Regions from separate parts of the Pseudomonas sp. A34-9 genome, predicted to be linked through region 3. Evidence: predicted binding sites of a transcription regulator. Region 3 holds the regulator's gene; each other region holds the start of a gene.
The links. The regulator FliA, encoded in region 3, starts transcription of late flagellar genes. The targets are predictions, from matches to a motif close to CTAAAGTTTNNNNNNNNNNNGCCGNTAA.
Positions count from the first base shown of each region.

Region 1: the regulator FliA is predicted to act here: its motif matches at 1,776-1,803, upstream of P3G59_RS01860 (methyl-accepting chemotaxis protein).
Region 2: the regulator FliA is predicted to act here: its motif matches at 3,166-3,193, upstream of P3G59_RS02315 (methyl-accepting chemotaxis protein).

Region 1 is NZ_CP119967.1:422,709-427,344, forward strand. Features, by position in the region: gene P3G59_RS01860 (methyl-accepting chemotaxis protein) at 1-1,700, opposite strand, end outside; gene P3G59_RS01865 (hypothetical protein) at 1,982-2,236, shown strand; gene P3G59_RS01870 (lipocalin family protein) at 2,267-2,836, shown strand; gene P3G59_RS01875 (formimidoylglutamate deiminase) at 2,958-4,322, opposite strand; gene hutC (histidine utilization repressor) at 4,469-4,636, shown strand, end outside.
Region 2 is NZ_CP119967.1:526,696-531,331, reverse strand. Features, by position in the region: partial or broken gene P3G59_RS02335 (IS481 family transposase) at 1-142, opposite strand, end outside; gene P3G59_RS02330 (methyl-accepting chemotaxis protein) at 406-2,343, opposite strand; gene P3G59_RS02325 (cell division protein ZapA) at 2,443-2,745, opposite strand; gene P3G59_RS02320 (hypothetical protein) at 2,742-2,972, opposite strand; gene P3G59_RS02315 (methyl-accepting chemotaxis protein) at 3,252-4,636, shown strand, end outside.
Region 3 is NZ_CP119967.1:1,896,090-1,900,725, reverse strand. Features, by position in the region: gene P3G59_RS08485 (chemotaxis protein CheA) at 1-647, opposite strand, end outside; gene P3G59_RS08480 (protein phosphatase CheZ) at 702-1,490, opposite strand; gene P3G59_RS08475 (chemotaxis response regulator CheY) at 1,509-1,880, opposite strand; gene fliA (RNA polymerase sigma factor FliA) at 2,047-2,787, opposite strand; gene fleN (flagellar synthesis regulator FleN) at 2,784-3,614, opposite strand; gene flhF (flagellar biosynthesis protein FlhF) at 3,731-4,636, opposite strand, start outside.

The DNA.
Region 1 (4,636 bases), 1.5 Mb from region 3:
CCGTCGATCTCGCCGATACGCTGAGTCACGCTGCCCAGACGCTCACCGGCCTGGTTGGCAATGCCGACGCTGCTTTCGCTCTCGCGCTGGCTCTCGGTCATGATGCTGACCGCCTGACGTGCGCCGACTTGTAGCTCTTCGATCATTTTCTGCACTTGCTGCGCCGAATCCTGGGTGCGGTGCGCCAAGTTGCGCACTTCATCGGCAACCACAGCGAAACCACGCCCGGCCTCACCGGCACGCGCCGCTTCGATCGCGGCGTTGAGCGCGAGCAGGTTGGTCTGCTGGGAAATGCTGGTGATCACTTCGAGAATCTGGCCGATGTTCACCGTGTTGCTGTTCAGGGTTTCGATGTTGCCGCACGAATCGCTGATCTTCGCCGACAGCTGCTGCATGGCCTGGATGGTTTTATCCACCACCTGCTGACCGTCGACCGCGAGGCTGCGTGCATCGCTCGAATGCTGCGAGGCGAGGGCGGCGTTCTGGGCGATTTCCTGCGCGGCGGCGCCGAGCTGGTTGATCGCGGCGGCGACGCTGTTGGTGCGGGTGGCTTGCTGATCCGAGTTGTACATCGACGAATTCGACGCTGCGACCACGCGCAGGGCAACTTCGTTGACCTGGCCGGTGGCCGAAGACACTTCACGGATCGAGGTGTGGATACGCTCGACGAAGCGGTTGAACGAAGTGCCCAGCGCGCCGAATTCGTCGTTGCCGTGAATCACCAGACGTTTGGTCAGATCGCCTTCACCTTCGGCGATGTCGTGCATCGCGCGGCCCATGGTCAGCAACGGTTGCATCAGCACGCGGATCAGCATGCCGAGCAGGGCGATGATGATCACCACGGCAATGATCATGGCGATCAGCGCCGAGGTGCGGAATTCGCTGAGCATCGAGAACGCAGTGTCTTTATCGAGCACCAGCGCCACGTACCAGTCGGCCGATGGTACACCGTTGACGTGGGTGAAGGAGATCAACTGCGTCTTGCCGTTGAACTCGACTTCTTTCAGGCCCGGGCTGACTTTCGGCGCGCCGTTCGGGTAGGCCTCGGCGAGGGTCTTGAGTACCAGTTTGCTGTCCGGGTGGATCAGGATCTTGCCGTCGGCACTGACGATGAACGCGTGGCCATGGCCGCCGAAGTTCAGCGAGTTGATGATCGCGCTGACGCTGGTCAGGTCGATGTCGGCGCCGGCAACGCCGAGCATCTGGCCCTGACGCTGCACCGGGGTGGCGACGGTGATCACCAGTTTGCCCGAGGAGGCGGCGATGTACGGTTCGGTGACGATGGTCTGCTGCGCGCTGTTGGCCGCCTTGTACCAGCCGCGTGCGCGTGGATCGTAATCCGGTGCGCGGTTGCCGGCCGGCACCGAGAACATCACGCCGTCGGCGCCACCGAAGTAGCTGAGCTGGAAATTGCCGGTGTAGGCGGGCAGGTCGATGATGCGTTTCAGGCTGGCTGGCGCGTTGCCGTCGACCGCCACTTGCTGCGACAGCGATTGCAGCAATTGAATGCGGCTCTCCAGCCAGGTCTGGATGTTGCTGGTGGTCAGGCTGCCCAGTTCCTGCATCGAGGCTTCGGTGCTGCTGCTCAGGGCTTCGCGCTGTCGATAGTCGTTGAACAAAATGAAACAGGCGAACGCAACGGCCACCACGAGGGCGGCAGCCAACAAAATCTTGTGGCTGAATTTCATGTTTCTGGTCATCGAATGAGCTACCGCGAAGGGGCTGGTCAAGAAAGGGCGGCAATTTGCCACACTCGGGGGCTTTGCGCTGCTCTTATTTCGACCGCGGCGCGCCAAAGATTAGGCGTGTTTTGTGAAATGCGACGAAATGCTCAATAGCCCTACAAAGTGTCTGATTTATCGACAAAAGCCGGACGGGCGGGCTAATAAATAGCCGTCCGGCCACGGAACCAGATGAGGGTTTTCTCTTCTAAGCTTCTGGTTGGCACCATGCCATCCCCCCTCGTTCCAGGAGTTACACCATGTCGCTGCGATCTATCGCCCTTCTGACGTTTTGCGTGCTGCTGGCCGCATGCAGCAAGGTCAATCAGGAAAACTATTCGAAGCTCTCGGCCGGTATGGCCAAGGCCGAAGTCGAAACCCTGCTCGGCAAACCGACTGATTGCTCGGGCGCGCTCGGCATGTCCAGTTGCACCTGGGGCGACAAGAACAGCTTTATCAGCGTGCAGTACGCCGGTGACAAAGTGCTGATGTTTTCCGGCCAAGGCCTGAAGTAAACCGGGGCTTCGCGCCCACGGAGAAGAAAAATGAAGCGGTTATTGCTGATCCTTTTTGCCGGCCTGGTACTGGCCGGCTGCGCCACTTCCGGCGTCGACCCGTTGGCGCCGAAAACTGTCAACAGCGTCAATCTCAAGCGTTATCAGGGCACCTGGTACGAGCTGGCACGCTTGCCGATGTACTTCCAGCGCAATTGCGCGCAGTCCGAAGCCCATTACACCCTCAAGCCTGATGGCAATGTCGCGGTGCTCAATCGCTGCCTGACACCGCAGTGGCAGTGGGAAGAGGTCAAGGGCACGGCTTATCCACAGGTACCGGGCAAGACCGATAAGCTTTGGGTCGAATTCGATACCTGGTTCTCACGCCTGATTCCGGGTGTGGCGAAAGGCGAATACTGGGTGCTGTACGTCAGCGATGACTACAAGACCGCCATCGTCGGCGACCCGAGTCGCAAGTACATGTGGTTGCTGTCGCGCACGCCGACCGTTAACGGTGTGGTGCGTGAAGAGCTGCTGAGCAAGGCGCGTCAGCAGGGCTATGACACCACGCGATTGATCTGGCGGGCGTCGGATCGGCAGATGGCCAAGACTTCGAATTAAACATCGCCGCAAAATCGAAATGTGGGAGCGAGCCTGCTCGCGAAGAGGGCGTGTCAGTTAACGAAAATGTTGGCTGATACACCGCTTTCGCGAGCAGGCTCGCTCCCACATTGGTTATGCGTCAGCCCAGAAGTTCGCGCAGGACTTGGGTGAAGGCGCGATTGCTTTCTTCTTCTCCCGTATGCCGCCCATCGCGCACCACCCACTGGCCATTGACCAGCACATCGCGCACCTGACGATCGCCACCGGCAAATAGCCAGCGATTCAAAATCCCGTCACCGCTGGCTGTCGCCAGATACGGATCGTTGCCATCGAGCACAATCCAGTCGGCCCGCTTGCCGACTTCCAGCGCACCAATCGGCTGCCCCAACGCCTGAGCGCCACCGTCCAGCGCCGCGTCGTACAGCGTGCGGCCAACCATCGGCTGATCCGCGCCATACAAACGGTTACGTCGCTGATCGCGCAGACGCTGACCGTATTCCAGCCAACGCAATTCTTCCACCACGCTGAGCGAGACATGGCTGTCGGAACCGATGCCCATGCGCCCGCCCTGTGCGAGGAAATCCACCGCCGGGAAAATCCCGTCGCCAAGGTTCGCTTCAGTGGTCAGGCACAGGCCGGCGATGGCGCGACTCTTGGCCATCAACGTGACTTCTTCCGGGTTGGCGTGGGTGGCGTGGACCAGGCACCAGCGCTGATCGACCTCGGCATTTTCGTATAGCCATTGCAGCGGCCGCCGACCGCTCCAGCTCAGGCAGTCGTCGACTTCTTTTTGCTGTTCGGCGATGTGGATGTGAATCGGGCATTGTTTGTCGCTGGCCGCCAAGACTTCGCTGATCTGCTGCGGGGTCACCGCGCGCAACGAGTGGAAGCACAGGCCCAGTGATTGCGCCTTTTGCTGCGCCAACATTGGCTGCAAGCGTGACTGCAGATTCAGGTAGTTTTCGGTGCTGTTGATAAAGCGACGCTGGCCATCGTTGGGCGTCTGGCCGCCAAAACCGGAGTGGCTGTAGAGCACTGGCAGCAGGGTCAGACCGATGCCGCTGTCGCTCGCGGCCTGACTGATGCGCAACGCCAGTTCAGCCGGATCGGCGTAGGGCTGACCATTGTTGTCGTGGTGCACGTAGTGAAATTCAGCGACCGAGGTGTAACCGGCCTTGAGCATTTCGATGTACAGCTGACGGGCAATGACGCCGAGCTGATCCGGGCTGATTTTTCCGACGAGCCGATACATCAGATCGCGCCACGTCCAGAAACTGTCGTTCGGATTGCCGGCCACTTCAGCCAGACCTGCCATCGCTCGCTGGAAGGCATGGGAGTGCAAATTGGGCATGCCCGGCAGCAGCGGGCCGCGTAGCCGTTCAGCGCCATCTGCGATGGAATCGGCCTGGATTCGGGTCAGCACGCCCTCGGCGCTGACCTCAAGACGTACATTGTTGGCCCATCCGTTAGGCAGCAGCGCGCGTTCGGCAAAGAAGGCGGACATGGTTCAGCACCCCATCGTGTGTTATTTGTATATACATATACAGACGTTTGCCTGCCCGGTAAACTCCGGCAAGCTAGCCACTTTCATCCAAAGAACAGGGATCAACCGTGCCGACTCCGCCTCCAGTCTCCCCGTTGGCCGCGAACATGGGCGACAGTCCGGCGCCCTTGTACGCCCGCGTCAAACAGATGATCACTCAGCAGATCGACAGCGGAAACTGGCCGCCGCACTACCGCGTGCCGTCCGAGAGCGAGCTGGTCAACCAACTCGGTTTCAGCCGCATGACCATCAACCGCGCCTTGCGCGAGATGACC
Region 2 (4,636 bases), 1.4 Mb from region 3:
CAAACCTGTTGAGCCATTTGTAGGCAGTGCTTGGGCTGATATTGAATCGGCGGCAAAGCTGCCGGACATTGGCTCCTTCTTGCCGAGCCAAATGCACGAACTCTGAACGAAGCTGCACGGTGGACACCTCTTCCCAGGACACAGGTCATCTCCTTGGTGATGAGCAATGTGTCTATTAAAAAGTGTCCACCATGTCTCCGAACACCTGTCCACCATGTCTCCGGTACATACACTCCCGGAGGGAGAGGGGGCCGACCGAGGTGTCTTGCGCCATACATTGACCTGAGAAACCGAGTCGATTATGGATTCAGTACTGCACTTTCAGGTCGGTGTACGTCTCAAGCATTCCACATTCAGTCCCCTCTCCCTCCGGGAGAGGGTTAGGGTGAGGGGCTTTTCAGATCCTCAGCTCAACTTGAACCCGCCCATCTGTCGCGCCAGATCATCCGCCAGCTTCTGCAACATCTGACAATCCTCTCGACAAGCCCGAACCTCCCCCGCCGTCGCCCGCGCCAGATCAGAAATCCCCTGCACGTTACGGTTGATCTCCTCGGTCACTGCCGACTGTTCTTCCGTCGCCGTCGCCACCTGATGGTTCATGTCACTGATGCGCTCGACCTGCCCGGTAATCGCGGTCAGCGATGCGCCGGTACGCTGGCTCGACTCAACGCCTGTGCCGGTTGCGGCTTGCCCGGTACGCATCGACGACACGGCGTTTTCCGCACCTTGCTTGAGGCTGCCGATCATCTGCTGAATTTCGTCAGTAGAGGCCTGAGTCCGTCGCGCCAAGGTGCGCACTTCATCGGCGACAACCGCAAAGCCGCGCCCCATATCCCCGGCTCGAGCCGCTTCGATGGCGGCATTGAGCGCCAACAGGTTGGTCTGCTCGGACACGCCGCGAATCACTGCCAGCACCGAATCGATCGACGCCACTTGCTGTGCCAGCTCGCCAACGGCACCCGCCGCCACGCCAATCTCATCGGACATGCTTTCAATATGCTTGATCGAGCCGCCAACCACTTCCCGCGCCTGCAGCGCTTCATCCCGTGCGGTTTGTGAAGCGAGCGCGGCATTGCCGGCGTTCTGCGCGATTTCCTGCACGGTCAGGCCCATCTCGTGAACCGCAGTCGCGACCATGTCAGTCATTTCCTGCTGACGGCCAGAGCGTTCGGCGGTGTTCTCCACCACTTTCGCCACCTGCCCTACCGCCGTGCGCAGACGCTCGCTGGTGTTCAGCACTTCGCCGATCATCCCGCGCTGACTGTCGAGGAAACGGTTGAAGCCCCGGGCGAGGTCGCCCAGCTCATCGGCGCGGCTGGAATCTAACCGATGGGTCAAATCTCCACCGCCGCTACCAATCGCTACCAGCGCCGCTGTTACCTGACGAATCGGGCGCACCAATCCTTGGGCCAGCCACACCACCAGTGCCAGGCACACCAGCGCCACCGCCAGACCGATACCGCCGCTCATCCACATCGCTTTGCGGGCTTCGGCGTAGATCTGCGACTGCGGCACTTCGGCCACCAACGTCCAGCCCAAATCGCGCAGGGGCAGGCTGAAAGCCAGAAAGTCTTCGCCGTCGCGTTGAAATGAACGATTAGTGGCAACTTTTTGACCCATGACCGCTTGCGCGGCGTCGGCGCCAATCTGCTCGCCCAAGGTGCGTTTGCCACTGAACTGCGCTTCGGGATGCACCTGGATCAAACCGTCGGAACGCACGAGATAGACCTTGCCACGCTCACCAAAGCTGAAATTGTGGATCAGCTCTGACAGTTCTTTCATGCTCAGTCCCAGCCCGGCAACACCCACCACCTTGCCGGCCTGCTCGACCTTCAAATCAATGAACAGCGCCAACTCTCCGGTGGCGCCGTCGTTATCGATATTCAGGGTGCGCGGCTGGTCGCTGTCGAGAAAGGAATAGAACCATGCATCGGCCGGTTTGGATCGACTGAGGGTGCGATCCAGGCCTTTTTCAGTAATGTAGTGATTGGATTCAGTGCCGATAATCAAAGCGGTGAAGGCCTTGTGTTCGGCGCGGATGCCTTCCAGATACTGCGCGAAGCCTGCGGTTTTGCTGCTGTCTTCACCCGAGGCGAGCCAGTCGCGGACCATGGTGTTACTGGCGATGTCTTTCGCGGCAGTCAAAGGCTGGATGAGGATCCGTTCGATATCGTTGCGCGTCGCTTCGATGCTCGACGGCAGTGCTTGCTCGACCAGATAGCTCTGGGCGAGGCGGTTGACCACCAGGGTATAAATGCCAACCACAATCAGAATGCTGACCAGCAGGGCGGTGCCCATGCTGAGAATCAGCTGCCATTGAATACTGCGTCGCCACAACTGCATGGAGCACCCCCAAAGAATAAGTGGCCGAAACAATGCAACAGCCGTGCCGATTGTATACAACCCAATCGACAATCTATTCTTTGGTTGTGCGCAACCCCATCAACCCTGGTTAATGGTCTTGGCGATGGTGTCGACCGTGGCGCTGACTTGCTCTTGGTAACGGTCGAGTTCTTCTTTGTGCTTCTTCTTCATTTCAATCTGCTGCGAGCAGAGATTCATTGCCGCCAGCACCAGCAGGCGGTCGCCGATCAGCGTCGGGTATTTCCTTTTGGTGTCGTCCAAAGCGGCCTTGAGCATCATTGCCGCGTCCAGCAGGGTCTGTTCTTCCCCGGCCGGTGCCTTGATCGAATAGTCCTCCCCGAGAATGGAGACGACTTTTACCCCTGCTGTGTGGTGGTTCATGCGCTGACCGGACCTGCGTTGACGCGATCAACCAGGGCTTGAATGCGGGCTGCGGTGGCGCCGTGCTTTTCTTCCTGTTCCATCAAGCTCAGTTGCAGGCTTTCGTTTTCATCCTTGGCCTGGGCCAGTTCCGTGGACAGGGTCTGGTTGGTTTGCGCAAGGCTCTGGTTCTGTTGCACCAGGTCGCTGACGAGCTGTTCCAATTGGCTGAGGGATGCTTCCAACATTTTGATCTTCCAAGCGTTTTTCAAAGGGCGCGTACGATAAAGAAAAGTCACCACGGATGCCAGGGTTTAACCGGCGCAAGGCCTTGATTTTCCTGGCGGGCGAGCTTTCTCGCGAGTTTAAAAGACTGTGATCTGCCGATCTGGTTCCTGCACTTCGTCGCCCAGGACCCTCTGCGACAAATACGCACACCGCCTCAAGACTTTAGTCGTATGACCGATAAGTCATCCATACAGCAGTCTCCGCCCGCATGGATGCGGCCCTCTCTTGGTATCCGCCCCATGTCCCTTCGCAATATGAACATCGCCCCACGGGCGTTTACCGGCTTTGCCCTGATCGGCGGCCTGATGCTGATTCTCGGCGTGTTTGCGCTGAATCAGATGAGCAAAATCCGCGCAGCGGGCGAAGACATCGCGACTCAAAGCGTGCCGTCGATCAAGGCCCTCGATGAATTCACTCAACTGACGCTGCGCCTGCGGGTGCTGTCGTACCGCTTGCTGATCAACCGCGAACCAGACGTGCAGCAAAAAACCATCGAGCTGTTCGAGTTGCGCAATCGGCAGATCGCCGATGCCCAGCGTGCCTACGAACCCCTGATCGATGGCCCGCAAGAGCGTGCGGCCTATGACCAGTACGTGCAGCTCCTGGGTCAGTACCGTCAACTCGAAGACCGGATGAAAGCCCTGTCGCGCAACAATCAGATCGATGAACTGCGGCAGATGCTCAACTCGGACTTGCTGAGCAACTCGGAAGCGGTGAACACAGCCCTGGCGCGCCTGCTGGAGATCAACACCCAACAAATCGCCGAGACGGATAAAGGCGCGAGCGATCAGTTTTCGATGTCTTTCAACCTCGTGGTCACGTTGTTGGTGATCGCCACCGGGCTGACGCTTCTCTTCGCCTGGCTGCTGACCGTCAGCATCACCAAGCCGATTTCCAAAGCACTGGACGCTGCGGAAACCATTGCCGAGGGCAACCTGACTCAGCCGATCCATGTTGACGGCACCGATGAAGCCGGGCGCCTGCTCTCGGCCATGGCGAAGATGCAAGCGAAGCTGCGCGACACCCTGCAGCGTATTTCCGGCTCCGCCACCCAGTTGGCTTCGGCAGCGGAAGAACTGAACAGCGTGACCGACGAAAGCGCGCGCGGCCTGACTCAGCAGAACAACGAAATCGAACAGGCGGCCACTGCCGTCAACGAGATGACCAGCGCTGTGGAAGAAGTCGCGCGCAACGCGGTGAGCACTTCGGAAGCCTCGAAGAACGCCACCACCTCGGCCGGTGACGGTCGTGATCTGGTGCAGGAAACCGTCAGCGCCATCGAACGCATGAGCGCCGATGTGCAGAGCACTGCGAGTCTGATCGGTGATCTGGCCAATGAATCCCGCGACATCGGCAAGGTGCTGGACGTGATCCGTGGTCTGGCCGATCAAACCAACCTGCTGGCACTGAACGCGGCGATTGAAGCGGCGCGTGCCGGTGAGGCTGGCCGTGGTTTTGCCGTGGTGGCGGACGAAGTGCGCGCCCTGGCGCATCGCACTCAGCAGTCGACCAGCGAAATCGAGCGGATGATCGGCAGCATTCAGAGCGGCACCGAACACGCCGTGGACTCGATGCGCAACAGTACCGAACGTGCCGAGTCGACCCTGAACATCGCCCGTGGTGC
Region 3 (4,636 bases):
ACCGCGAACTGGCCCTTTCCGTGCAACTGATCGAGCAATGACTCGAACTCGGCATCAGTGATTTCATCGCTCGCGGCTTCAGCGGCCGTTTGCGCAGGAGCAGCAGCGGCCGGAGCTTCAGCTTCAGCCTTGACGGCGTTCAGCGAGTCCAGCAGTTGTTCGAATTCGTTATCGGTGATGTCGCCCGACGAGTCGCCTTCGACGACCAGTTCTTCGATCATCTCGGCCACTGGTGAAGCCGGGGCTTCGTCCGCCGCTTGCGGTTCGGCCAGGCGCGCCAGGGCGGCCAGCAGTTCCGGGGTGGCAGCGGTGATCGGTGCACGCTCACGAACCTCAGTGAACATGCTGTTCACCGCATCCAGTGCTTCGAGCACCACGTCCATCAGTTCTGCATCAACGCGACGCTCACCCTTACGCAGGATGTCGAACACGTTTTCGGCGATGTGACAGCACTCCACCAGCTCGTTGAGCTGAAGGAAGCCGGCGCCCCCTTTTACAGTGTGGAAACCGCGAAAAATTGCGTTGAGCAGATCTGCGTCATCCGGGCGGCTTTCCAGCTCGACCAGTTGTTCGGACAGTTGCTCAAGAATCTCGCCGGCCTCAACCAGGAAATCCTGAAGGATCTCTTCATCGGCGCCGAAGCTCATTAATGGGGTGCTCCTACAGGTCTAAAAACCCAAAAAACCTAAAATTCCAAAACTCTAGAACCCGAGGCTGGATAACAAATCGTCCACATCGTCCTGACCGGACACAACGTCTTCTCGTTTATCGGCATGAATCTGCGGACCTTCACCCTGCGAGAGATGTTTTTGTGGATCTTTTTCTGCAAGCATCGCGGCACGGTCATGTTCGATGCCCGCAAAGCGGTCCACCTGACTGGCCATGAGGACGAGTTTGAGCAAATTGCTTTCGACTTCGGTGACCAGTTGGGTCACACGCTTGATCACCTGACCGGTCAGGTCCTGGTAATCCTGGGCCAGCAGGATGTCGTTGAGATTGCTCGACACCGCACGGTTGTCCGTGCTGCTGCGTGACAGAAAACCGTCGACCCGGCGCGCCAGCTCGCGGAACTCTTCAGCCCCGACCTCGCGACGCATGAAGCGAGACCAATCGGCGCTCAAGGTCTGGGCTTCGTCAGCCAGACCATTGACTACCGGGGTGGCGCTTTCCACCAGATCCATGGTGCGGTTGGCCGCGGCCTCTGTCAGCTTGACCACATAGCCCAGGCGTTCGGTGGCGTCGGTGATTTGCGACACTTCCTCGGCCTGCGGCATGTTCGGGTCGATCTGGAAATTGACGATCGCACTGTGCAGTTCACGTGTGAGCTTGCCGACTTCCTGATACAGGCCACGGTCACGGGTCTGATTGAGCTCATGGATCAGTTGCACAGCGTCGCCGAACCTGCCTTTTTCAAGGCTTTCGACCAGTTCGACCGCGTGTTTTTTCAGGGTCGACTCGAAATCGCCCTGTGAAGATTCGTTATGCTCCATAGCTCCCCCGCGCGTTCATCAGCCGATGCGTTCGAAAATCTTCTCGATTTTGTCTTTCAACGCCTGAGCCGTGAAAGGTTTGACTACGTAGCCGTTTACACCGGCCTGAGCGGCTTCGATGATCTGCTCGCGCTTGGCTTCTGCAGTCACCATCAGTACGGGCAGGTGCTTGAGTTTTTCATCGGCACGTACGTGGCGCAGCAGGTCGATACCGGTCATGCCCGGCATGTTCCAGTCCGTTACCAGAAAGTCGATGCTTCCGCTGTTGAGCACTGGAATGGCAGTCACGCCATCGTCAGCCTCGACGGTGTTGGTGAACCCAAGATCGCGCAGCAGGTTCTTGATGATCCGCCGCATCGTTGAGAAGTCATCAACGATGAGGATTTTCATGTCTTTGTTCAATTCGACCTCCAAGCAGTCTTAAACGCGCCCAGCACCTGGACGCGCCACTTCAATCAATCGGCGCAGCACTCGAAGACTGTCTGGAGCACAACAGAGCAAGACCGGTGCCGTTCATCACCGCACCAGCCTCGTTCGCAGTGTCCCCACACTGCCTTCAGCGCGCTCGCCACTCCCCCAAACGCCCCCGCAAACGGGCCGCGCACTGGCTGTGTAACTGGCTGACCCGCGATTCACTGACGCCAAGGACTTCACCGATCTCCTTGAGGTTCAGCTCTTCGTCGTAGTACAGCGCCAACACCAGTCGCTCACGCTCCGGCAAATTGGCAATCGCGTCCGCCAGCGCTGCCTGGAAACGTTCATCTTCCAGATCGCGTGACGGCTCCATATGAGCACTGGCGCCATCCTCGTGCAGCCCTTCGTGTTCGCCGTCCTGCAACAGGTCGTCGAAACTGAACAGGCGGCTGCCCAAGGTGTCATTCAAAATCCCGTAGTAATCGTCGAGACTCAATTGGAGTTCGGCCGCAACCTCGTGATCTTTAGCATCACGGCCGGTTTTAGCTTCAATTGAGCGAATCGCGTCGCTGACCATACGGGTATTGCGGTGAACCGAGCGTGGCGCCCAATCCCCTTTGCGCACTTCGTCGAGCATCGCGCCGCGGATTCGTATGCCCGCGTACGTTTCGAAACTGGCGCCTTTGCTGGCGTCGTATTTGGTCGAGACTTCGAGCAGGCCGATCATCCCGGCCTGGATCAGGTCTTCGACCTGCACACTCGCCGGCAAGCGTGCCAGCAAGTGATAAGCAATGCGTTTGACCAGTGGCGCGTAACGCTCGATCAGTTCGTACTGCGCGTCACGTGCCGACTTCTTGTAGTAGTTCATACCGCTTGCGGTCATAGCACGGGCCCTGCCGTTTGCTGCACGAGGCGCTCGACAAAAAATTCAAGGTGGCCACGCGGGTTGGCGGGCAGCGGCCAGGTGTCGACCTTCTGCGCGATCGCCTTGAACGCCAGCGCGCACTTGAAACGCGGGAAGGCTTCGTACACCGCACGCTGCTTCTGCACCGCTTTGCGCACGCTTTCGTCGTAAGGCACGGCGCCGACGTATTGTAGGGCCACGTCAAGGAAGCGATCCGTGACCTTGGTCAACTTGGCGAACAGGTTGCGCCCTTCCTGCGGGCTCTGCGCCATGTTGGCCAGCACGCGGAAGCGGTTCATGCCGTAGTCGCGGTTGAGCAGTTTGATCAGCGCATACGCGTCAGTGATCGAGGTCGGCTCATCGCAGACCACCAGCAACACTTCTTGCGCGGCGCGTACGAAACTGACTACCGAGTCACCAATACCCGCAGCGGTGTCGATCACCAGCACGTCGAGATTGTCGCCGATGTCGCTGAAGGCCTGAATCAGGCCGGCGTGTTGCGCCGGGCTCAGGTGGACCATGCTCTGCGTGCCGGACGCGGCCGGGACGATGCGAATGCCACCCGGGCCTTGCAACAGCACGTCACGCAATTCGCACCGGCCTTCGATGACGTCGGCCAGCGTGCGTTTAGGGGTCAGACCCAACAATACGTCGACATTCGCCAGGCCCAGGTCGGCGTCCAGCAGCATGACCCGACGGCCAAGCTCTGCCAGCGCCAGCGACAAGTTCACTGACACATTAGTCTTGCCGACGCCACCTTTGCCGCCGGTCACCGCGATCACCTGTACGGGATGCATGCTGCCCATGTTATTTCTTTACCTTGTCTTGCATAGACGGAGGCCACATTACTGGCTGCGCGTTCACAACCGGAACAATGCATGGCAGACCATCGATGTAGGTACAAAAACTGTTCATGAATACCTCAGCCTACCTGCTTGGTCGGGCTGTGATAGATATCAGCGAACATGTCAGCCATGGCTTCTTCGCTGGGTTCTTCCTGCATTTGCACGCTGACGGCGCGGCTGACCAGTTGATGACGGCGCGGCAGATGCAGATCATCCGGAATCCGTGGGCCATCGGTCAGGTACGCGACCGGCAATTCATGACTGATCGCCAGGCTCAACACTTCGCCAAGGCTGGCCGTTTCATCCAGTTTAGTCAGGATGCAGCCGGCAAGCCCGCAACGCTTGTAACTGTGATAAGCGGCGGTTAGAACCTGTTTCTGGCTGGTGGTTGCCAAGACCAGATAATTTTTTGAGCGAATGCCACGTCCGGCCAGACTTTCGAGCTGCATGCGCAGGGCCGGATCGCTGGCTTGCAGGCCGGCAGTATCGATCAGCACCACGCGCTTGCGCAGCAATGGATCCAGCGCTTGCACCAGCGATTGGCCCGGGTCGACGTGGGTCACCGGCACATTGAGAATGCGCCCCAGCGTCTTCAGTTGTTCCTGCGCGCCGATGCGGAAACTGTCCATGCTCACCAGCGCGACGTTCTGCGCGCCGTATTTCAGCACGTAGCGCGCGGCCAGCTTGGCCAGCGTGGTGGTCTTGCCCATGCCGGCAGGGCCGACCATGGCAATGATACCGCCCTCTTCCAGCGGCTCGACTTCCGGTACGGCAATCATCCGTGCCAGATGCGCGAGCAACATGCGCCAGGCCTGACGCGGTTCTTCAATATCAGTGATCATCGCCAGCAGATCGCGCGACAACGGGCCGGACAGACCGATACGTTGCAGACGACGATACAGATTGGCTTGCGCCGGACGGCTGCCTTGCAGCTGATTCCAGGCCAGGGTGCCGAGCTGGACTTCCATCAGCTCGCGCAGGCT